Regions from separate parts of the Plantibacter sp. MDV22-iso1 genome, predicted to be linked through region 2. Evidence: predicted binding sites of a transcription regulator. Region 2 holds the regulator's gene; each other region holds the start of a gene.

Region 1 (8,009 bases), 720 kb from region 2:
CTTCGAGGAACTCGGCATCCGCCCCGGCTACTACCAGCCGGACGACGTCGACGCCATCGTCATGCGACTCACGGTCCAGCCGAGGCCGCCCATGCCCGCCCACGGCCAGTCCCCGCTCGACCAGACCGACCAGCACCCCGGGAGCATCGCGTGAACCGAGCAGAACCGCTCGTCCTCGGCATCGAGACGAGCTGCGACGAGACCGGGATCGGCATCGTCCGCGGACACCACCTGCTGGCGAACACCATCGCCTCGAGCATGGACGAGCACGCGCGGTACGGCGGCGTCGTCCCGGAGGTCGCCGCTCGCGCCCACCTCGAGGCCCTCGAGCCCACGCTCACGGCGGCGCTCGCCGAGGCCGGCATCGCCCTGGCCGACCTCGACGCGGTCGCGGTGACGAGTGGCCCCGGCCTGTCCGGCGCACTCATGGTCGGCGTCGGCGCAGCGAAGGCGCTCGCCGTGTCCCTCGGCAAACCGCTGTACGCCGTGAACCACCTCGTCGGTCACGTCGGCGCGGACGTCCTCGACTCCGAAGACGGGGCGATCGAGTACCCGACGATCGCCCTGCTCGTGTCCGGCGGGCACACCTCGCTGCTCCTCGTGCGGGACCTCGTGTCGGACGTCGAACTGCTCGGCGAGACCATCGACGACGCGGCGGGCGAGGCCTTCGACAAGGTCGCGCGCATTCTGGGCCTGCCCTACCCGGGCGGGCCGCAGATCGACCGTGCGGCCGTCGGCGGCGACCCGAAGGCGATCCGCTTCCCCCGCGGACTCAGCCTGCCGAAGGACATGGAGCGGCATCGCTACGACTTCTCCTTCTCCGGCCTGAAGACGGCCGTGGCACGCTGGGTCGAGGCGAAGCAGGACGCGGGGGAGCCGGTCCCCGTCGCGGACGTCGCCGCCAGTTTCCGCGAGGCCGTCGTCGACGTGCTCGTCTCGAAGGCGGTCAGAGCGTGCACCGAGCTCGGCGTGCCCCGCCTGCTGCTGGGGGGCGGCGTCATCGCGAACGCGCGGCTCCGCGAGGTGGCCGCCGAACGCACCACCTCGGCCGGGATCGAACTCCGCATCCCGCCGTTGCAACTCTGCACCGACAACGGTGCGATGATCGCCGCACTCGCCGCGCAGCTCATCTCCGCCGGGCACGAGCCGTCCTCGCTCGACTTCGGCGCCGACTCGACCCTGCCGGTCACCGAGATCCACGTGTACTGACCGCTCGACCAGCCGTCTCCCGGCCGTCGACCGGGTGCGCGGACGTCGGCGCATAGGATTGGCCGGTACCCGGTCACGGATCGAAGGAGCGGCGATGGATCAGCACGAGCACCCCGACGGACGACCTCAGCACCAGGACGGTGCAGTGGACGGGCAGTCGCGCCCGCCGCAGGCCGAGCAGCCCATCGGGCAGCCGCAGCAGCAGTGGGGGCAGCAGCCTCCTCACCAGCCGCAGGCCCAGCAGCCCTGGTCGCCGTACCAGCCGCCGCAGCCCTCCCAGCAGGCTGTCGCGCCGCAGGGCCAGCAGCAGCCGTACGCGCCCCAGCAGCCGTACCAGCCCCAGGGCCAGCAGCAGCCCTACCAACCTCAGCAGCCGTACCAGCCCCAGGGCCAGGCCTCCCCTCCACCGGCGGGTTGGCAGGGCGATCACGCGACCTATCTCCAGACGGTGCCGACGGCGGTCTACCAGGCACCGAGCCAGGGCGGCTACGCCGCGTACCAGCAGTCGCAGACGCAGACCACTGCCGCGTCGACCGGGACCTCACGGAGCACCTGGTCGCTCATCACCGGTCTCGTCGGGCTCGTCGTGTCGGTCTTCGTCGGTTGGGGCTTCCCCCTGTCGATCGCGGCCATCGTCCTCGGATTCGGGGCCAGGCGTCGCGAGCCGCAGGGCCGAGGCCGCGCCCTCACCGGCCTCGTGACCGGGTTCGTCGGTCTCGCCTGCTCCGTCGGCTGGCTCGCCTACAGCGTCGTCGTGATCATCGGGTACGTCTCGACCTGATCCTCCTCGGGACGCTGCGGTCCGGCGGACACCGTCGGGTCAGGCGTCAGCGGCCGGTGTCACCCGTTCGACGAGCAGCGCACTGTGTTTGCCCGCGATCCTCGTGAGGATGATCGTGGCCGAGCCGTCTCCCTTGAGCGCCATGCGCTTCCGGAACGCCGCAGGGTCGACGTCGACGCCGCGCTTCTTGATCTCGAGGACGCCGATCCCGCGATCCCGCATCGTGCGCTTGAGGACCTTCTCGTCCATCGGTAGCCGCTCGAGCACCCGGAAGGTCGTGGCGAACGGCGAGGTCGTCGCCGTGTCGGAGGTCAGGTAGGCGATGCCCTGGCCGAGCATGCCGGCCTCCAAGCGGACGGCGAGGTCGCCGATGAGTCGGGCCCGGATCACCGACCCGTCGGGTTCGTGCACGTAGTCGCCGAGTTCCCGCACGGGGACGTCGTCGGCGTCGGCCTCGGCGTGCAACTCGTGGTGGACGCCGTCCGCGAGGAGTAGCGCGGACCGTCGGACGTCCGGACGGGCCAGCGGGCCGAACCAGAGCGCCATCTCGACGAGCTGTCCGTCGACCGACACCCACTGCGCCTCGGCGTCGTCGGGGATGAGTGAGCGGTCGAATCCGGGCCCGAGCTTGACGCCTGTGGGGAGGCTGGTCGCCGCACCGAAGACCAGGTCGAGGGACGGGGTGTAGTCGGCGGCACTCGACAGTCGCGCGGTGTCGGCGTGTCCTGCGGTGCGCCGCGCGGGATCGAACCAGACCGCGTCGAAGTCGTCGAGCGAGACGTCCTCGGCGGCGGCGTTCCGCACGGTCGCCGTGGGGAACGGGGCGAGGTTGTAGCTGGCGATGGCCGCGGTGACCTCGTCGATGTCGACCGCCGTGACCTCCAGGTCGAGCGAGGCCATGGCCATCGAGTCGGCGCCGATGCCGCTGCCGAGGTCGGCGACCCGCGTGAGGCCGGCCCGGGCGAAACGTCCGGCGTGCAGCGCGGCGACGGGAAGGCGCGTGGCCTGTTCGAGGCCTGCCTCGGTGAACAGCATGCGGCCGGCGAACGGACCGAACTTGCCGACGGCCTTCTGCCTGAGCCGCGACTGCGTGAGGACCGCCGCGACCAGCTCGGGGGAGTGGCCCTCCTTGCGCAGGCGCCCGACCAGGCGGACGGCCTCGTCCTTCGTCGGGTAGGGCGGCAGGGAGTCGAGGAGCCTGAGGCCGTCGGCCGTGAGGAGCTCGACGAGTTCCGAACGGTCCATGGTCAGTGGGCCTCGGGCGGAGCTGGATGCATCCGGCAACGGTAGCAGCCGCTGATTGGCACTCGCATTGCATGAGTGCCAGAAGATGCCTACACTGGAATCAGCACTCTCGCAGTGTGAGTGCTAACCACGTCTTCGTTTCAAGAAAGAGGTCAACCGTGTCGGTCTCCATCAAGCCGCTCGAGGATCGCATCGTCATCAAGCAGGTCGAGGCAGAGCAGACCACCGCTTCCGGTCTGGTCATCCCCGACACCGCCAAGGAGAAGCCCCAGGAGGGCGAGGTCGTGGCGGTCGGACCCGGTCGCATCGACGACAACGGCAACCGCGTCCCGCTCGACGTCGCCGTCGGCGACAAGGTGATCTACTCCAAGTACGGTGGCACCGAGGTCAAGTACGCCGGTGAGGACTACCTGGTCCTGTCCGCGCGCGACGTCCTCGCAGTCGTCGTCCGCTAGTCACCAGCGCACGGATCCGGCGGCTCAGGCCGCTCAACAGCCCGAATGGCATTCGCCATTCGGGCTGTGTCCGTTTCCGGAGGGTGTCGCGGGGAGTCGCGGGTCTAGCCTGGACCAGTGCAGAACCCCAGCGATCCAGCCGACGTCGACATCCACTCCGTCACCGTTGACGGGGGAGGGGATCGACGTGCGAGTGTGGCCGTGCCCCAGCAGGGGAGCCGGTCCGGACTGCTCTCGGCGGTCGCCGCCTACTGCCTCTGGGGAGCGCTCCCGCTCTACTTCATCGCCCTCGCACCGGCCGGCGCCTTCGAGGTCGTGGCGTGGCGGATCCTCTTCTCCCTCGTCTTCTGCGCCGTCCTCATCCTGGCGACCCGTTCCTGGCGCCGGCTGTTCGGCATCCTCCGCCAGCGCCGCATCGTCCTGACGATGGGCCTCGCCGGAGCGCTCATCTACGTCAACTGGCAGACCTACGTCTACGGCGCGCTCAACGGCCAAGTGGTCGAGGCGTCGCTCGGCTACTTCATCAACCCGATCGTGACCGTCTTCCTCGGCGTCTTCTTCCTCCGCGAGCGGTTGCGTCCAGCCCAGTGGGTCGCGGTGGTCGTGAGTGTGATCGCGGTCCTGGTCCTCGCGATCGGACACGGCAGCGTCCCCTGGATCGCCCTGATCCTGGCCTTCTCATTCGGCCTCTACGGCTACATCAAGAAGCTCGTGGGCGGCTCGGTCGACGCGGTGTCCGGGTTGACGCTCGAGACCGTGTGGCTGATGCCGGTCGCGATCGCCCAGCTCATCGCGGTCGGCGTGACCGGTGGGCTGACCATCGGCACCGCGGGCGTCGGGCACGCCCTGCTCCTCGTCGGCGCCGGCGTCATCACCGCCGTCCCGCTCCTGCTGTTCGCGGCGGCGGCCCGCCGCCTCCCGCTCACCTGGATGGGTTTCATCCAGTACTTCGCACCGATCATCCAATTCGTCGTCGGTGTCGCGGTCCTGCACGAGGCGATGCCGCCGGAGCGCTGGTTGGGCTTCGGTCTCGTGTGGCTGGCGCTCGCGATCCTCACCGTCGACATGCTCGTCGCCTCCACCCGGGGTCGTCGGGTCGTCGGGGCCGAACGACGCCGCTCGACGAGGGTCTGAACAGCGGATTCCAGCGCTGATCGCGCGACCACTGCAGGAAAAGCGCGAAACAGCCCCTCCTGAGGTAACGATTTGGTCGTGTTACACGCTTGTAACGTCAACGACATTGTCCAGCGCACGTGCAGCGGATAACTTGACTCAACGGCAGCCCCTGGAGCTGCCACTCTTCTGACAAGCAAGGAGTACCATGAGCGTCTTTTCGAAGGCCACGGCCGCTCGCTCCCGCCCACGTTCCATCGTTCTCGGTGGTATCGCACTGATCGGAGCCAGCGCGCTGGTCCTGAGCGGTTGCGCCTCGAGTGGTAGCGGCGACAGCGGCAGCAGCAGCAAGCCTGCTGGCGACCTGACCCTGAAGCTCGGCACGGCGTTGCCGCAGACCGGTAACCTCGCGTTCCTCGGCCCGCCCGAGGAGGCCGGTGTCGGTCTCGCGGTCAAGGAGGTCAACGACGCCGACCTCGGCATCAAGATCGACCTGACGCTCGGCGACTCGGGTGACTCCGACAACAAGGCGTACGCGACCGAGGTCCCCCGTCTGCTCTCAGAGGGCGTCACCGCCATCATCGGTGCAGCGTCCTCGGGTGTGTCGAAGCTCTTCATCGACGAAGTCACCGGCGCAGGCGTCATCCAGTTCTCCCCGGCGAACACCTCCGCGGACTTCACCACGTGGGACGACAACGGTCTCTACTGGCGGACGGCGCCGTCCGACGTGCTGCAGGGCGAGGTCCTCGGGAACCTGATCGCGGAGGACGGCAACGCCACCCTCGGCATCATCTACCTGAACGACTCGTACGGCACCGGCCTCGCGAAGTTCACCAAGGAGGCGTTCGAGAGCGCCGGCGGTGAAGTGGTCGCCGAGCAGTCCTACAACACGGGTGACACCTCGTTCGACGCGCAGATCAGCGCGGTCAAGGCGGAGAACCCCGACGCGATCGCGATCATCGCGTTCGAGGAGACCAAGACGATCGTCCCCGGTCTCGCCGGCTTCCCGTCGGACAAGCTCTACTTCGTCGACGGCAACCTCGCCGACTACAGCGCGGACTTCGCTCCGGGCACGCTGACGGGCGCCAAGGGCACGCTGCCCGGTCTCGACACCGCGAAGCTCGGTGACTTCACCGACCGCCTCCAGTCGTTCGTGAAGGACGAGGGTGGCGAGCCGCTGAAGGACTACAGCTACGCGGCTGAATCCTACGACGCCGTCATCCTGCTCGCCCTCGCGGCGCTGCAGGCCGGCTCGACCGAGGGCGCCGACATGGCGGCCGAGCTCCAGTCCGTGTCCGGTGGCAAGGACAAGGGCGAGAAGGTGACCACCTTCGAAGAGGGTGCGAAGGCCATCGCCGACGGCAAGAAGATCGACTACGACGGCAACTCCGGTCCGATCACGTTCGACGAGAACGGCGACCCGACCGAGGCGACCATCGGTATCTACCAGTACGGTGACGACAACAAGTACACCCGCACCAACTAGTCGCCCACGCGACTGACGAGGCCCCGGAGCGATCCGGGGCCTCCGTCGTGTCCGGCAGCTGTAGATGCCCCCCCCCGCGTGTGCTGTGCCGTGTGTGGTGGCGCCAGCGCGGTGCGCTGACGCGAGCGCGTGTCCAGCGCGTGAGCGCGGGTCTCCGGAGACCCGCGCTCACGCGTCTGCGACGCGCTCACGCCGATTCCGAGCCCATGCGGCGCAGCGGGGCGCGCTCACGCCGGCGCACCGCGCTGACAGCGACCAGTCGGACGCCCGGGTCAACGGAACGGGCGTTGCAGCCCCGCGCGCTCGAGCTTCGCGGCGAGCCGACTCGGATGGACCAGGTCCTCCCAGGTGGCGCGGACGACGGTGTAGCCGAGCGCGCGCAGACGGTCCTCCCGATGCTTCTCCGCCAGGACGATGTCGGCCACGTCCCGTCCCTGCGTGAACTCCTCCCGCACATACTTCTGTCGGCCGTCGAGTTCGAGGATGATGCGCTCGTCCGGCCAGACCGCATCGACCACGCCGACCGGTCCGTCTGCGTCGGAGAAGGCCTGCTGCAGCACCGGCAGGGCGAAACCAAGCCGCGCGATCACGACCCGCATCTTCGATTCACCACCGTTCGCGGCGAGCGGGTCCGCGAACTCGATCGCAAAGCGCACCTGGCGTCCTCCCCGTCGGCCCGGCAGGTCTCGTGCGAGCGAGCGGAGCGCCGTCTCGTCGGTGAGCTTGAGCCGGAGGGCAGCGTCGGCGACGGCGACGGCGTCCTCGAGGCGGGCGATCCGGGCGAGATCGACGACGGTCCGAGCCGGGTCCGTGACCGCGAGCCCGTACCGCATCCGTCGGGTGACGGAGCCCTGCGTGGTGTGACGGATGATGCCGGGGGCCGAACGCCCTCCGCGATCACCGCTCGTCAGCGTGTGCACCTCGGGAGGCCACGGACCCACGATCGGGAGTCCCCACAACCGCGCCGCCGAGTAGTGGCTGAACAATGCGTCCTTGCGGAGCGCAACGGCCGCCGCATCGATCCGGACCCGGTAGCGGTCATCGGGGGACAGGGAACTCCATATCGGTTCAGGGACGTAGATGCCCTTCCGCAGACGCACCAGGTCGCCGTCGCGGTGGGCGGCGCTCACCAGGCGCTCGGCACCGACCCGGCGCGCGTCGCGAACGAGCAGGAGTCCGTTCGGGCGGAGGAGCAGGTTGAGATCGAAGGATTCCATCGCCTCACCGTGCCCGTTCGACGCCGCCGGTAGCTCGTGTCGTGGAAGCGATGTGGAGAACTGCTCCCATCCAGCCTCCGGTGGAGCGAGGGTGGAGTGGCACCCAGCGCGGTGCGCTGACGCCAGCGCGGGTGGTCGGCCTCAGCGCGGGTCGCTGTGCTGCGGGGGCTGGGACTCGGCGTGAGCGCGGGTCCAGCGCGTGAGCGCGTGCCTCCGGAGACCCGCGCTCACGCGCCAGGACCGCGCTCGCGTCAGCGCACCGCGCTGGCGAAAGGGGGGAGGGAGAATGCACAACTCCTCCGTCCCCGTCTCAGGAGGCCGTCTTGGTACGACGGTGCCCCTCGGGGGAGGGAGGAGTTGTGGTTCGTTCACCGGTCGGGATCCGGTGGCTTCTGGCTCGTCGCTCGGCACGCGGCCGGGACAAGCATGTTCGAGGGTACCGAAGTACCCGCCGACCCGCGAGTGGGGATCGCCCTGATCAGTCCTCGTCCTGGCCGAGGGTG
Region 2 (8,009 bases):
CGACCGCCCCACCTGGCGTCGGCGGTCGCCGGTAGACTCGGACGGTCGAGAGGAGCCGCTGTGGCTGCACCACGTTCCGCCGGTCGCGGGAAGGCGAAGACGGCGGCCAAGGCCTCGGCGGCGATCCCGCAACTCGGCTGGTCGGAGATCCGCCCGGCGCCGATCGTGTTGGTGTCCGGCACGGAGTCCTTCCTGGCCGACCGGGCGATCCGCCGGCTGCGCGACTTCCTCATCTCCGAAGACCCCTCGCTCGAGGTCAACGACGTCGCCGCCGACAGCTACGCCCCGGGCGAGCTGCTCACGGTGGCAAGCCCGTCGCTCTTCGGTGAGCCCCGGCTCGTCCGCGTCAGCCAGGTCGAGAAGTGCTCCGATCAGTTCCTCATCGAAGCCATCCGGTACCTCGAAGCACCGCCGGAGGGCGCTTACCTCGTGCTGCGGCACAACGGAGGCGTGCGCGGCAAGAAGCTGCTCGACGCCATCCGCGCGGGCACCGGTGGCGGTGTCGAGATCGTCTGCACCGAACTCAAGCGGGACAGCGACAAGGCCGACTTCGCCGCGGCTGAGTTCAAGACGGCCGGTCGGCGGATCACGCCCCAGGCGCTCCGTGCACTCGTCGGCGCCTTCTCCGACGACCTCGCCGAGCTCGCAGCCGCGTGCAGTCAGCTCATGGCCGACGCGTCCGAGGAGATCACCGAGCAGACGGTCAACAAGTACTACGGCGGTCGTCTCGAGACGAGCGCGTTCGACGTCGCCGACGCCGCGATCGCCGGGCGCCACGGGGAAGCGCTGCTCGCCCTGCGGCAGGCGCTCGACTCGGGTGCCGACCCGGTGCCGATCGTCGCCGCGTTCGCGATGAAGATCCGCACGATGGCCAAGGTGTCGTCGGCACGCGGCGGGTCCGGGCAGATCGCCCAGCAGTTCGGTCTCGCGCCGTGGCAGGTCGACCGCGCCCGTCGGGACCTGTCCGGTTGGACGGACGCCGGCATCGGCCGCGTGGTGCAGATGCTCGCAGAAACCGACGCCGGCGTGAAGGGCGCGAGCCGCGACCCGGTGTTCGCGCTTGAGCGGCTCGTCGGCGTCATCGCGGCACGCGGGGTCGATCTCTCAGAGCGGTAACCCGTCGAGGCGGTAGAACGTCGAGCTGGCCGTGGTGGCGGGCGGCCCTTCGACAAGCTCAGGGACCCGTGTGCGCTCAGGGACCCGTCTGCGCTTAGGGACGGGTGTGCGCTCAGGGACTGCGGTGTGCTCAGAGACGAGCATGCACCGGGGACGCGAAAGGCCCCGCACGTTCCGAGGAACGCCGGGGCCTTGCAGCTGGTGTCGCTTAGAGCGCGTTGACCTGCTTGGCGATGGCCGACTTGCGGTTCGCTGCCTGGTTCTCGTGGATGACGCCCTTGCTCACGGCCTTGTCGAGCTTCTTCGAGGCGAGCTTGAGTGCGGACTCGGCCTGAGCCTTGTCACCGGCGACGACGGCCTCACGGGTTGCGCGGATGGCGGTCTTCAGCTGGCTCTTGACGGCCTTGTTGCGCTCGTTGGCCTTCTTGTTGGTGCCGATGCGCTTGATCTGCGACTTGATGTTTGCCACGTTGGGTCAACTTTCGGTTCGAGGAAATGATGTTCGGTGCCGTCGGACGGAAGAGGGCGTCTTCAAGCGAGTTCTCGTGTGGTCTCAACTCACACGCAAGCCAACAGGCAACATTACCAGTCGGGCAGAGTTCTGGCAATCCAGGGTACCGCAGCGCGGGTGCTCCCCGCCGTGGGACAATGAGGGTTGCCCGATTCCACCCCTGACCCCGAGGAACGCGTGAGCCCCCAAGCAGTGAAGGCCCTCGAGCCGGCATCGACCGACCCGGCGTTCATCCGGAACTTCTGCATCATCGCCCACATCGACCACGGCAAGTCGACCCTCGCGGACCGTATGCTGCAGATCACCGGGGTCGTCTCGGACCGCGACATGCGGGCGCAGTACCTCGACCGCATGGACATCGAGCGCGAGCGCGGTATCACCATCAAGAGCCAGGCCGTGCGCATGCCGTGGTCGCTCAACGGCGAGACCTTCGCGCTCAACATGATCGACACCCCCGGGCACGTCGACTTCACCTACGAGGTCTCGCGGTCGCTCGCCGCGTGCGAGGGCGCGATCCTCCTCGTCGACGCCGCACAGGGTATCGAGGCGCAGACACTCGCGAACCTCTACCTCGCTCTCGAGAACGACCTCGAGATCATCCCGGTGCTCAACAAGATCGACCTCCCGGCGGCCGACCCCGACAAGTACGCGAAGGAGCTCGCGAGCCTCATCGGCGGCGAGCCCGAAGACGTCCTGCGGGTGTCCGGCAAGACCGGCATGGGTGTCGAGGACCTCCTCGACCGCGTCGTCGGACGCATCCCGAACCCCGTTGGCGACCCGGACGCACCCACGCGCGCCATGATCTTCGACTCCGTCTACGACACCTACCGTGGCGTCGTCACCTACGTCCGCATGATCGACGGCCAGCTGAGTCCGCGCGAGCGCATCCAGATGATGTCGACGCGCGCGGTGCACGACCTTCTCGAGATCGGCGTCAGCTCGCCTGAGCCGACGCCCACGAAGGGCCTCGGCGTCGGTGAGGTGGGCTACCTCATCACCGGCGTGAAGGACGTCCGGCAGTCGAAGGTCGGCGACACCGTCACGACCGCGGTGAAGCCGGCGACCGACGCCCTCCCGGGCTACACCGACCCGAAGCCGATGGTCTTCTCCGGTCTGTACCCCATCGACGGCAGCGACTACCCGATCCTGCGCGACGCGCTCGACAAGCTGAAGCTCTCCGACGCCTCGCTCAACTACGAGCCGGAGACCTCCGTCGCCCTCGGCTTCGGGTTCCGCGTCGGCTTCCTCGGCCTCCTGCACCTCGAGATCGTGACCGAGCGGTTGCAGCGCGAGTTCGACCTCGACCTCATCGCCACCGCGCCGTCGGTCACCTACGAGGTGAAGACGGAGGACAAGCAGGTCGTCACCGTCACGAACCCGAGCGAGTTCCCCTCCGGCAAGATCCTCGAGGTGTCGGAGCCGATGGTCAAGGTGGGCATCCTCGCCCCCAAGGACTACGTCGGCACCATCATGGAGCTCTGCCAGAGCCGCCGCGGCGCCCTGCTCGGCATGGAGTACCTCGGCGAGGACCGCGTCGAGCTGCGGTACACGATGCCGCTCGGTGAGATCGTGTTCGACTTCTTCGACCACCTGAAGAGCCGCACGCAGGGGTACGCGTCGCTCGACTACGAGCCCTCCGGCCAGCAGGCCGCGGATCTCGTGAAGGTCGACATCCTGCTGCAGGGCGACCAGGTCGACGCGTTCAGCGCCATCGTCCACCGCGAGAAGGCGTACGCCTACGGTGTGCTCATGACCGAGCGGCTGAAGAAGCTCATCCCGCGCCAGCAGTTCGAGGTGCCGATCCAGGCCGCCATCGGTGCGCGGATCATCGCCCGCGAGTCGGTCCGTGCCATGCGCAAGGACGTCCTGGCCAAGTGCTACGGCGGTGACATCACCCGCAAGCGCAAGCTCCTCGAGAAGCAGAAGGAGGGCAAGAAGCGGATGAAGATGGTCGGCAAGGTCGAGGTGCCTCAGGAGGCGTTCATCGCAGCGCTCTCCGGGGACGTGGAGACGAAGGACAAGAAGTGAACGCACGACGCAGTTCATTCGAGGACGAAGCGGTCGACTACGCGGCCGTCGGCGCCACCCAGCGGACCGACCTCATGCAGTACCCGCCGGAGGGCTACGTGCCGTCGGAGGACGAGTTCCGCCTCGGGAGCGGTGATGAGCGGTTCGCCCTCGCGAGCAGCGCCCTCCTCACCTGGGGACTGCACCGCTCGAGCGGCGTGGAGATCTCCGAGGTGCACCCCGGCACGGGCGTGCAGTACGGCGGCATCGCCTTCGCCGAGGACGGTACGCCGCTGGAGCCCATCGAGACGCACGAGGAGCAGCGCTTCGCCGAGGACGGCACGCCGTTCATCACCCCGGGCACGACGGTCGTCTTCGCCGGCGCCGTCGGCGGGGAACCGCTCGTCGGGCCGCATCGCGTCATCTCCGTCACCGAGGAGCCGGGTCACGTGAGCCTGGCCATCGGCACGATGGAGGGCGATCCGGAGAGCGGCGAGCAGTCCTTCACGATCGAGCAGCGCGAGGACGACTCCGTCTGGATCGTCGTGCGCTCGTTCTTCCGCCCGACGAAGGGTGCAGCGAAGCTCGTCGGCTCCAAGCGTCGTCGCAAGACCATGAACGACGCCTACCTCCGCGCACTCCTGCCGTCGCGCGGCGTCTGAGCGACGGACCGTGCCGAGCGCCCTCCCACTCGCCGATCCGGCCCCGTCCGACGGACTCCTCCCGGAGACGGCGGCCGTCGGAGCCCACGAGCGCAACTTCGGGGTCTACCTGCACGTCCCGTTCTGCCGGGTCCGATGCGGCTACTGCGACTTCAACACCTACACGGCGACCGAGCTCCGCGGCGCGAAGCAGTCTGACTACGCCGACGAGGCGGTCGCGGAACTCCGCTTCGGCAAGTCCGTCCTGGCGTCATCGACCGTCCCCGACCGACCGGTCTCGACCGTGTTCTTCGGTGGCGGCACGCCGACCCTCCTGCCTGCTGACGACCTCGTCCGGATGCTCCGTGGCGTGACGGACAACTTCGACCTCGCGCCCGGCGCCGAAGTGACGACCGAGGCGAACCCCGACTCGGTCGACGCCGCCTACCTCCGCACGCTCGCCGAAGCCGGATTCACCCGGGTCTCCTTCGGGATGCAGTCCGCGGTGCCGAGCGTGCTCGCCACCCTCGAGCGCACGCACGATCCGGCTCGGGTGCCGCTCGTCGTGCAGTGGGCTCGCGAGGCCGGCCTCGGCGTCAGCCTGGACCTCATCTACGGGACGCCGGGGGAGACCCTGGCCGACTGGCGCGTCTCACTCGAGACGGCGATCGCCTGCGCACCGGACCATGTATCGGCCTATTCGCTCATCGTCGAACCCGGGACGAAACTGGCGCGCCAGATCCGCTCGGGCGTGGTGGGGACCCCCGACGAAGACCTGCAGGCCGACATGTACGAGCTCGCCGACGACCTCCTCACCGAGGCCGGCTACGGCTGGTACGAGGTCAGCAACTGGGCGACGGACGACACGCACCGCTCCCGGCACAACCTCTCCTACTGGACCGGCGAGGACTGGTGGGGTGTGGGCCCGGGGTCGCACAGCCACGTCGGCGGGGTGCGCTGGTGGAACGTCAAGCATCCGGCGGCGTACGCCCAGCGGATCGCGGCGGGGGAGTCGCCGGCCGCCGGGCGGGAGACCCTGGACGACGAGACCCGTGAACTCGAACGCATCCTGCTGCTCACCCGCACGCGGGACGGCATCCCCATCCGGACGCTCGCCCCCGAGGCTCGCACAGCGGTCGCCGGGCTCATCGCCGAGGAACTGGTCGACGCACGCCAGGCCCTGCTCGGACGGCTGGAGCTCACGCGCCGCGGACGGCTCCTCGCCGACGCGGTCGTCCGCCGTCTGGTCGGCGACTGACGCCACCCGAGACGCAGAACAGCCCCGCCCGGCGGACCGGACGGGGCTGTTCTCAGGCGACTCGACGGATCAGGCCTTGATGAACTGGATCGTGAGCGGGTAGCTGTACAGCTCGCCCTTGTTCGCCTTGATCGCGGCGATGATGCTGAACACGATCACGACGACGTAGACGGCGATGATGATGAACAGACCCACGACGACGATCGTCAGGATCGAGCCGACCACGAGCGCGATCAGCATCGTCAGCTGGAAGTTCAGCGCGGTGAGCGTGTGCGCCTTGATGAACGGGCCACGGTCCTTGAGGACCAGGTAGCCGATCAGCGGGGGGATGAATCCGAAGAAGATCCCACCGATGTGGATGAGCGTCGACCAGAGCTTCTCGTCCGACGGGCTCATGGGCTGAGCGGCGGCGTACGGCTGCTGGTACTGCGGGGCGCCTGCGGGCGGCGGCGGGTAGGAGCCGGCAGCGGGCGGCGGCGGCGCGTAGCCACCGGCGGGCGGGGGCGGGTAGGCGCCTGCAGGCGGCTGCTGCGGAGCTGCGGGAGGGGGCGTCGCGCCGTCTCCTGCAGGCGGAACCGACCCGCCCTTCGCTGGGTCGACGGGCGGCTGAGCGTTCGGATCGGACATCTTCGCACCTTTCACGGAGAGTGATATTCAATTGGTCCAGCTGAGCGTATCGCACCAGGTGTCGCTCATCAGGGACCCACGCCTGCGGCCAACGGTATTCCTGGGGCACGGGGCCGCGCAAGGGACGGCTGCGCGGAGGCCACGATATGATTGGCAGTCAGGGTCTTCGAGTGCTGATGGTCGGCGCTCCGAGGTGGATGACGGGAGGAGATCGAGATGGTGTCGGATCGCGGTCTCGAAGTGCTCCGCGTCATCGTGCAGGACTACGTCGCCTCGCGAGAGCCCGTCGGGTCCAAGACGATCGTCGACCGCCACTCCTTCGGGGTCTCTGCAGCCACCATCCGCAACGACATGGCACAGCTCGAGGACGAAGAACTGATCGCCGCCCCGCACACCTCCTCCGGTCGGGTTCCGACCGACAAGGGCTACCGGATGTTCGTCGACCACCTCGCCGACCGCCGCCCGCTGAACAACGCCCAACGGACGGCGATCGAGACCTTCCTCGGTGCGTCCGGCGACCTCGACGAGGTCCTGCACCGCACGGTGCGGCTGCTCTCACAGCTGACGAACCAGGTCGCGCTCGTCCAGTACCCGATGTTCTCGCGGGCGCGCGTCAGGCACCTCGAGTTGGTGAGCGTCACCCCGAACCGTGTCCTCGCGGTCATCATCCTCGACAACGGCCGCGTCGAGCAGCGCCTCATCGAGACGGAGAGTCCGGTCGACGACGACCTCATCTCGCGTCTCCGCTCGTTGTGCAACGAGGCGGTCGCGGGTCGTCCACTCCTCGACGCCCACGACGCGATCGGCGACGTCCCCGCCGACATCGCCGACCTCGACCGCGCGGCGGCCGTCCGCATCGTCGACGCGGTGCGTGAGCAGCTCTCGGCGCAGCGCCAGGACCGCCTCGTCATGGCCGGCGCCGCCAACCTCGCCCGCACCGAAGACGACTTCCCCGGCAGCATCTATCCGGTCCTGGACGCCATCGAGCAGCAGGTCGTGCTGCTCCGGCTCTTCGGCGAGATGGAGTCCGAGCGCGACGGCGTGGTCGCCAGCATCGGCCGCGAGAACGCGTCGTTCGGCCTCGAGACCACAAGCGTCCTCGCCGGGAACTACCGTTCCTCTGGTGGCGAAATCGCCCGGCTCGGCGTCCTCGGCCCCACGAGAATGGACTACGCGAGCAACATGGCTGCGGTCCGCGCCGTCGCCAGGTACCTCTCGCGCATCCTCGACGCCGAGTGACGCATCCTCGTCGCGTCCCCCAACACCTTCCGCACCTCGAACGAAAGGCCCTCAGTGGCTGACTACCCCGACCACTACGCAGCACTCGGTGTCGCCAAGGAGGCGACGCCCGAAGAGATCAAGAAGGCGTACCGCCGCCTCGCTCGCGAACTGCACCCCGATGTGAACCCGGGTTCCGACGCCTCAGAGCGGTTCAAAGAGGTCACCCACGCCTACGACGTGCTGAGCGACCCCAAGCAGCGCCAGCAGTACGACCTCGGTCCGCAGGCGGGTGGGTTCGGCGGAGGTGACGCCGGGTTCGGCGGCTTCGGCGACATCTTCGACACCTTCTTCGGCGGGGGTGGCCAGCAGCGCGGACCCAAGTCCCGCCGCGCACGCGGCGAGGACGCCCTGTTGCGCGTCGAACTCGACCTCGACGAGGTCATCTTCGGCACCCACCGCGACCTCGAGGTCGACACCGCCGTGCTCTGCAGCACCTGCAACGGCTCCTGCTGCCAGCCCGGCACCTCACCGGTGACCTGCGACATCTGTCACGGCACCGGCTCCATCCAGCGGGCCGTCCGCTCGCTGCTCGGCAACGTCATGACCTCGGCGCCCTGCGGCACCTGCC
Region 3 (6,680 bases), 570 kb from region 2:
GCCCGGTTGAACGGCGAGCTCGGTGCGCGTCTCGGTGACGGGTTCACCGCCGCCGCGATCTCCTTCGGGGGCGGCTTGATCATCCTCACGGTCGGACTCGCCGTCTCCCGCACCGGCCGTCGCGGGCTCGCCACGGTGATCGGTGCCGTCCGACGCCGGGAGATGCCCTGGTGGACGGTGCTCGGCGGCTGCGCCGGCGCCTTCCTCGTGCTGTCGCAGGGGCTCACCGCCGCCGCGCTCGGCGTCGCCCTGTTCACGGTCGCGGTCGTCGCCGGCCAGACCGCGAGCGGGCTGGTACTCGACCGGATCGGGTTCGGCCCGGGAGGCGTCGTCGGGTTGAGCGTCCAGCGCGTCCTCGGGGCGGTCGTCGCCCTCGTCGCGGTCGGCGTCGCCGTCTCGGGCGAGCTCGGGGGGAGCATCCCGCTCGGACTCCTCATCCTGCCGCTGCTCGCCGGGATCGGGATCGGCTGGCAGCAGGCGGTCAACGGTCGAGTCAAGATGCGGGCGCAGAGCACGCTCGCCGCGACGTTCATCAACTTCATCGTCGGGACGGTCGTGCTGGTCGTCGCCGCAGTGCTGCACGCGATCATCGTCGCGCCGCCCGGTCCGCTCCCGGGGGAGTGGTGGCTCTACCTCGGCGGCCCGATCGGATGCGTGTTCATCGCCGTGGCCGCGTTCCTCGTCCAGCACACGGGCGTGCTCATCCTCGGGCTCGGCACGGTGGCGGGTCAGACCCTGAGCGCGCTCGCTTTGGACGTACTCCTGCCCACCGACGACGGCGGCGTGCATGTCGCGACCGTCATCGGGACGCTCCTCGCGTTCGCCGCCGTGGCGATCGCATCGGCGCGGTTCAGGCGTCGTCCCGCGGCATCGTCGTCCGCCGACTGAGTCGAGCCGTCATCGGTCGGATGTCGTGAGCGACTCCGTCCTCAGGGCATGGAGCTGAGGTGCGCCTTCGCGTTGATCGTCTTGCGACGCCCCGTGCGGGCATTGCCGGGCTTCCCTCCGACGTACAGCCAACCCAGGAGCTCCTCGCCCTTCTTCAGACCGTGCGCCTTCCGGACCGCCTTGGCCCGGGTCGCGCCGCCGGTGCGCCAGAACACGCCCCAACCGGCGTCGTCGAGCAGGAGGCTGACCATGTGGGCCACTCCTGCCGCGACCGCCTCCTGCTCCCAGGCGGGCACCTTCGACTTCTTCACACTCACGACGACCGCGAGCAGCAGGGGCGCGCGGAGCGGCTTCGTCGAGGGCTTCGAGTCGCCCTCCGCCTTCGCGAGCGCCCGACCGAGCTTCACCCGGTCGTCGCCCCGGAGGGTGATGACCCGCCACGGACGCAGGGCGCTGTGGTCGGCCACTCGACCGGCCGCCCCGAGGACCTCGAGGAGTTCCGCGTCACTCGGAGCGACGTCGGTGACCTTCGACCACGAACGGCGCCCGGCGACGGCGGCCAGCACCGGGCGCTCGATCGGTTCGGTCACTCCGTCGGCTCGGCGGTGTCGGCCGCGGCGAAGTTGAGCGCGATCGAGTTCATGCAGTAGCGGTCACCGGTGGGCGTCCCGAAGCCGTCGTCGAACACGTGACCGAGGTGCGAGCCGCAGTTGGCGCAGCGGACCTCGGTGCGCACCATCCCGAGGGAACGGTCCTCGATGAGTTGCACCGCCTCGGGGTTCACGGACTCGTAGAAGCTCGGCCATCCGCAGCCGGAATCGAACTTGGTACCGCTCTTGAAGAGCTCGGCGTTGCAGGCGGCACAGGTGTAGAGGCCCGCGCGTGACTCGTCGAGGAGCTCACCGGTCCAGGCCCGTTCGGTCGCCGCTCCGCGGAGGACCTGATACTGCTCCGGCGTGAGTTCCTCGCGCCACTGCTCATCGGTCTTCGACACGTCGTACGTCATGCTGCTCCATTCGTCTCGGTCATCCTACGTGCGGGGCCGCCTCGTGCATGCGGCTCCCGACGTATTCCATAACACTGCACCGAGCCTGATCCTTCCCGGTGAACGTCGGCCCTCGCCGGGGTGGATGCGGCCCGGCGGCCATCGGCTGAATAGACTTGGAGCACGGCGGACCGGAGCACGACTCCAGGTCGCCGCATCGGCACCGATCGGCAGGAGACGAGCATGCAGTCAGCGTCGCGCACGCCTGCCGATGACGAGGCGTCGACGCCGACGGGCGGCCTCGAGCCGCGCGAGCTCGAGATCCTCGAGTTCGAGTCCCACTGGGTGCAGCACGTCGGGGCCAAGGAGGCCGCCATCCGCGACCGCTTCGCCCTGTCCCCGGCCCGGTACTATCAACTGCTCGGCGCGCTCATCGACTCGCCGTCCGCCCTCGCCCACGACCCCATGCTGATCAAGCGGCTGCAGCGCACCCGCGACGCCCGACTCTCGGCGCGAGGAGCCTCGGCTCCCCGCACCGACGGCTGAGCAGCTCCCGGAGACCACACCATGGCTGAATCCTTCCCGCCCGACCGCTTCGACGAGGTCCCCGACCTCAAGCGCGTCGGCGCACACCGTGCCCCTGCGCCCAAGGGACGCGGCTGGATCGCCTTCCTCGTCGCCGTCGTCGCAACGCTCGTCCTTGTGGGGATCGGCACCTTCGCCCTGTTCGGACTGAACGACCGGATCGACTTCTTCGGCGGCTCGCAGAGCCCGAGCGCCACGCCCACGCCGACCCCCACCCCGACCGAGGCGGCCCCCGTCGTCGACCCCGCGGCCAGCATCCTCGTCCTGAACGGCACACCCACTGCCGGCCTCGCCGCATCGGCGGCGGCGGCGATCACGGCCGCCGGCTTCACGCAGCAGATCCCGACGAGCGACGCCAGCACCGAGGACGTCACGGCGAGCGGCGTCTACTACCAGGATCCGTCGCAGGAGGGCGTCGCCCGCGCCATCGCGAACGCACTCGGCGGTATTCCGATCCAGATCACGGACACGTACGCGATCCCCGTCGAGGAGGGCGAGGCGCCGGTCCTCCGCATCGTCGTCGTGGTCGGCGCGGACTACCAGCCGGCAGCCTGAGCGCGGCTGGAGCAGGTCGATCGGTCAGGTCGCCGGCTCGCCGTGTTTCCGGAGTGTTTCCTCCATGTTGAGTTGTCGTATCACTCCGCCCCGTTTGCCGATTTCGGGGTGAATCCGCGCGGCGCCCCGGATTAGTATCTGGAATTGGCCGCTCATCCCGTCCCGTCTCGACTCGCCCCCGGGTCCGCTTCGGCGCAGGGTGGCCGCCGGGATCCCGATCCCGGATGGCAGGTCCGGGTCCGGCAACAGTCGGGCGCCGAGAGCACGCAGCAATGGGAGTATGAAATGGCGAACGGAACCGTCAAGTGGTTCAACGCTGAGAAGGGCTTCGGCTTCATCACGGTCGACGGCGGCGGACAGGATGTCTTCGTCCACTACTCGGCGATCGACATGAGCGGCTACAAGTCCCTGGAAGAGGGCCAGGCGGTCGTCTTCGAGGTCGGCACGGGAGCAAAGGGGCCCCAGGCCGAAGGTGTGCGCCTGGCGTAGCCGCTGATCAGGCACGCGATTCCTGCGACGCCGTCCACTCCGGTGGGCGGCGTCGTTCGTCGTTCCGGGGCGGATCCCGGGAGTTCGCTCAGGGCTCCGGTGCTCACTTGCACTCCCACCCCCTGAGTGCCAGAATCGACTTAGCACTCGTACTCATTGAGTGCTAACAACGTTCATGACGTCCGGGAGGGACGAAAAACACACATGGCTAAGATCATTGCTTTCGACGAGGAGGCCCGTCGCGGCCTCGAGCGTGGACTGAACATTCTTGCTGACACGGTCAAGGTCACCCTTGGGCCGCGCGGTCGCAACGTTGTCCTCGAGAAGAAGTGGGGCGCCCCCACGATCACCAACGACGGCGTGTCCATCGCCAAGGAGATCGAACTCGACGACCCGTACGAGAAGATCGGCGCGGAGCTCGTCAAGGAGGTCGCCAAGAAGACCGACGACGTCGCCGGCGACGGCACCACCACGGCGACCGTGCTGGCACAGGCGCTCGTTCGCGAGGGCCTCCGCAACGTCGCCGCAGGCGCCGACCCCATCAGCCTCAAGCGCGGCATCGAGAAGGCCGTCGAGGCCGTCACGGTCGAGCTCATCGCCAACGCCAAGGAGGTGGAGACCAAGGAGGAGATCGCTGCGACCGCTTCCATCTCCGCTGGCGACACCACCATCGGCGAGATCATCGCCGAGGCGATCGACAAGGTCGGCAAGGAGGGCGTCGTCACCGTCGAGGAGTCGAACACCTTCGGCACCGAGCTCGAGCTCACCGAGGGCATGCGCTTCGACAAGGGCTACCTGTCGCAGTACTTCGTGACCGACCCCGACCGCCAGGAAGCGGTGTTCGAGGACCCCTACATCCTCATCGCCAACCAGAAGATCTCCGCGATCAAGGACCTCCTGCCGATCGTCGACCAGGTCATCCAGTCGGGCAAGCAGCTCCTCATCATCGCTGAGGACGTCGACGGCGAAGCTCTCGCGACGCTCGTCGTCAACAAGATCCGTGGCATCTTCAAGTCCGTCGCCGTCAAGGCTCCGGGCTTCGGCGACCGCCGCAAGGCTCAGCTGCAGGACATCGCCATCCTCACCGGTGGCCAGGTCATCTCCGAGGAGGTCGGCCTCAAGCTCGAGACCGTCACCCTCGACCTGCTCGGCCGTGCCCGCAAGGTCGTCATCACCAAGGATGAGACCACCATCGTCGAGGGTGCCGGCGACGCCGACGCCATCGCCGGTCGTGTCTCGCAGATCCGCAAGGAGATCGACAACACCGACAGCGACTACGACCGCGAGAAGCTCCAGGAGCGTCTCGCCAAGCTCGCGGGCGGTGTGGCGGTCATCAAGGCCGGTGCAGCGACCGAGGTCGAGCTCAAGGAGCGCAAGCACCGCATCGAGGACGCCGTTCGCAACGCGAAGGCCGCCGTCGAAGAGGGCATCGTCGCCGGTGGTGGCGTCGCCCTGATCCAGGCCGGCAAGACCGCGTTCGAGAAGCTCGAGCTCGTCGGTGACGAGGCGACCGGTGCGAACATCGTCAAGGTCGCCATCGACGCTCCGCTCAAGCAGATCGCGCTCAACGCAGGCCTCGAGCCGGGCGTCGTCGCCGACAAGGTCCGCAACCTGCCCGTCGGACACGGCCTCAACGCCGCGACCGGTGAGTACGTCGACATGCTCGCTGCCGGCATCAACGACCCGGTGAAGGTCACGCGCTCCGCGCTGCTCAACGCAGCGTCGATCGCCGGCCTGTTCCTCACCACCGAGGCCGTCGTCGCCGACAAGCCGGAGAAGAACCCGGCTCCGGCCGGCGACCCGACCGGTGGCATGGACTTCTAAGTCCGACAGCAACACCTGCGCAGGGCGTCTCCTTCGGGAGGCGCCCTGCGTCGTTTCGCCATGCCGCATCGGGGAGGACCCTCGACCTGTATGCCCGTTCCCGCATGGGCCCGTCAGTCGTTGTAGAGACGTGATCGGAACGGCATATCGACGCGTGTGGCATTTCCTATGATCGAGCTATGAGACGCATCGGGGGAGCGGCGATCGCCGCCGTAGTGATTCTGGGGCTGAGCGCGTGCACGCCGGCCGAACCGAAGCCGACGGAGACGTCCACACCGGTGCCGTCCGCGACACCGACCACCGCCCCTGGGCCCACCACCCCGGTCAGCTCGTACGGACTCGGATGCAAGGACCTCGTCCCAGCCGACATCGTCAGCTCGGCACTCGCGCCCTCCGTCGTGCTCGAGGCCCCGTTCACGGATGACGTCAACGCGACACCGATCAATACGGCGCCCGTGGCGCTCGGAGGACTGCAGTGCAGCTGGGGGAACGGGGAGCCCCGCAGTCGGCTGCAGGGAGGCTCTCCGCTCGGGACCGAGCGCTGGGCGCAGGTGCTGGTGCTCCCTCAGGCGTCGGCCCGCTGGCAGCCGTTCTTCGAAGGTTGGACGTCGGGCGAGCCCGGCCCCTGGGAGAACTCCACGCCGCTCTCCTGCTTCACCGGTGACGGACGTGTGCTCGATGTGTGCAGTATGCAGTTCCTCGTCGGCGACAGCTGGGTGGAGGTCCTCATCGACGGCCCGGCCGACAATGTCGCCGAGTCCGACAAAGCGGCGCTGAACGCGGTCATGCCGTTCGTCGAATCGATCAGGACCGCATTGGAGCCGACGGCGAGTGCGCCACGTTTCGACTGGGGCGACACGACGGCCGGGCCAGCTGTCCTGCCGACCGAGTGCGAGGGCTTCGTGCCCGAGGCGACGATGAGTGACCTCCTCGGCCAGCAACTGGTGTACACGTCGGCGCCGAAGAAGGGCGGTTCGGCCAGTCGAGGGGCCGCCGACGATTTGGGCGTCCCGGACTGTATCTTCGGGCTCCCTGACAGCGATTCGGCTCGCGGATTGCTCACCGCCCTGCCCCGTGGACAGTGGGCCTATGAGCAGTTGGTCGAGACGCGGATGAAGGACGGTGCGGACATCAGCTTCCTGGCGCTCGACGGCTTGGGATCGCGCGACGCCTTCCTGCAGTGCCGGACGGAGATCTTCTCGTCGTGCAGCGTCCACCTCACGGTCGACGGTCATTGGCTGCGCATCGATGTCAGTAACGAGAGCTCGGCCGATCCGGTTTACGGGGTCTCCGAGCTCGGCGCACAAGCGACGGCTTATGCTCAGGCTGCCGCGGCCGGGGTCCTGAGCGGCCG

What was found. Region 2 encodes HrcA, which represses chaperone genes, less so after heat shock. Its sites were predicted from a motif close to TTNGCACTCGNNNNNNNCGAGTGCNAA; they were not measured.
Region 1: groES (co-chaperone GroES) is a predicted target of HrcA. The motif match lies at 3,291-3,317, and genes of this name have one in related genera.
Region 3: groL (chaperonin GroEL) is a predicted target of HrcA. The motif match lies at 3,643-3,669, and genes of this name have one in related genera.

Annotation. Positions count from the first base shown of each region.
Region 1 covers NZ_JBZVDY010000001.1:835,484-843,492, reverse strand. Annotated here, with positions in the region: gene rimI (ribosomal protein S18-alanine N-acetyltransferase) at 1-154, shown strand, start outside; gene tsaD (tRNA (adenosine(37)-N6)-threonylcarbamoyltransferase complex transferase subunit TsaD) at 151-1,209, shown strand; gene AC4PMY_RS04065 (DUF4190 domain-containing protein) at 1,304-1,990, shown strand; gene AC4PMY_RS04060 (class I SAM-dependent methyltransferase) at 2,030-3,235, opposite strand; gene groES (co-chaperone GroES) at 3,394-3,690, shown strand; gene rarD (EamA family transporter RarD) at 3,886-4,824, shown strand; gene AC4PMY_RS04045 (ABC transporter substrate-binding protein) at 5,012-6,289, shown strand; gene AC4PMY_RS04040 (hypothetical protein) at 6,562-7,506, opposite strand; gene AC4PMY_RS04035 (ABC transporter ATP-binding protein) at 7,985-8,009, opposite strand, start outside.
Region 2 covers NZ_JBZVDY010000001.1:110,594-118,602, reverse strand. Annotated here, with positions in the region: gene holA (DNA polymerase III subunit delta) at 61-1,116, shown strand; gene rpsT (30S ribosomal protein S20) at 1,325-1,585, opposite strand; gene lepA (translation elongation factor 4) at 1,805-3,655, shown strand; gene AC4PMY_RS00525 (DUF1990 domain-containing protein) at 3,652-4,296, shown strand; gene hemW (radical SAM family heme chaperone HemW) at 4,307-5,533, shown strand; gene AC4PMY_RS00515 (DUF4870 domain-containing protein) at 5,603-6,160, opposite strand; gene hrcA (heat-inducible transcriptional repressor HrcA) at 6,377-7,399, shown strand; gene dnaJ (molecular chaperone DnaJ) at 7,454-8,009, shown strand, end outside.
Region 3 covers NZ_JBZVDY010000001.1:681,027-687,706, reverse strand. Annotated here, with positions in the region: gene AC4PMY_RS03285 (DMT family transporter) at 1-888, shown strand, start outside; gene AC4PMY_RS03280 (nitroreductase family protein) at 930-1,478, opposite strand; gene msrB (peptide-methionine (R)-S-oxide reductase MsrB) at 1,475-1,894, opposite strand; gene AC4PMY_RS03270 (DUF3263 domain-containing protein) at 2,117-2,419, shown strand; gene AC4PMY_RS03265 (LytR C-terminal domain-containing protein) at 2,441-3,013, shown strand; gene AC4PMY_RS03260 (cold-shock protein) at 3,299-3,502, shown strand; gene groL (chaperonin GroEL) at 3,707-5,326, shown strand; gene AC4PMY_RS03250 (hypothetical protein) at 6,016-6,680, shown strand, end outside.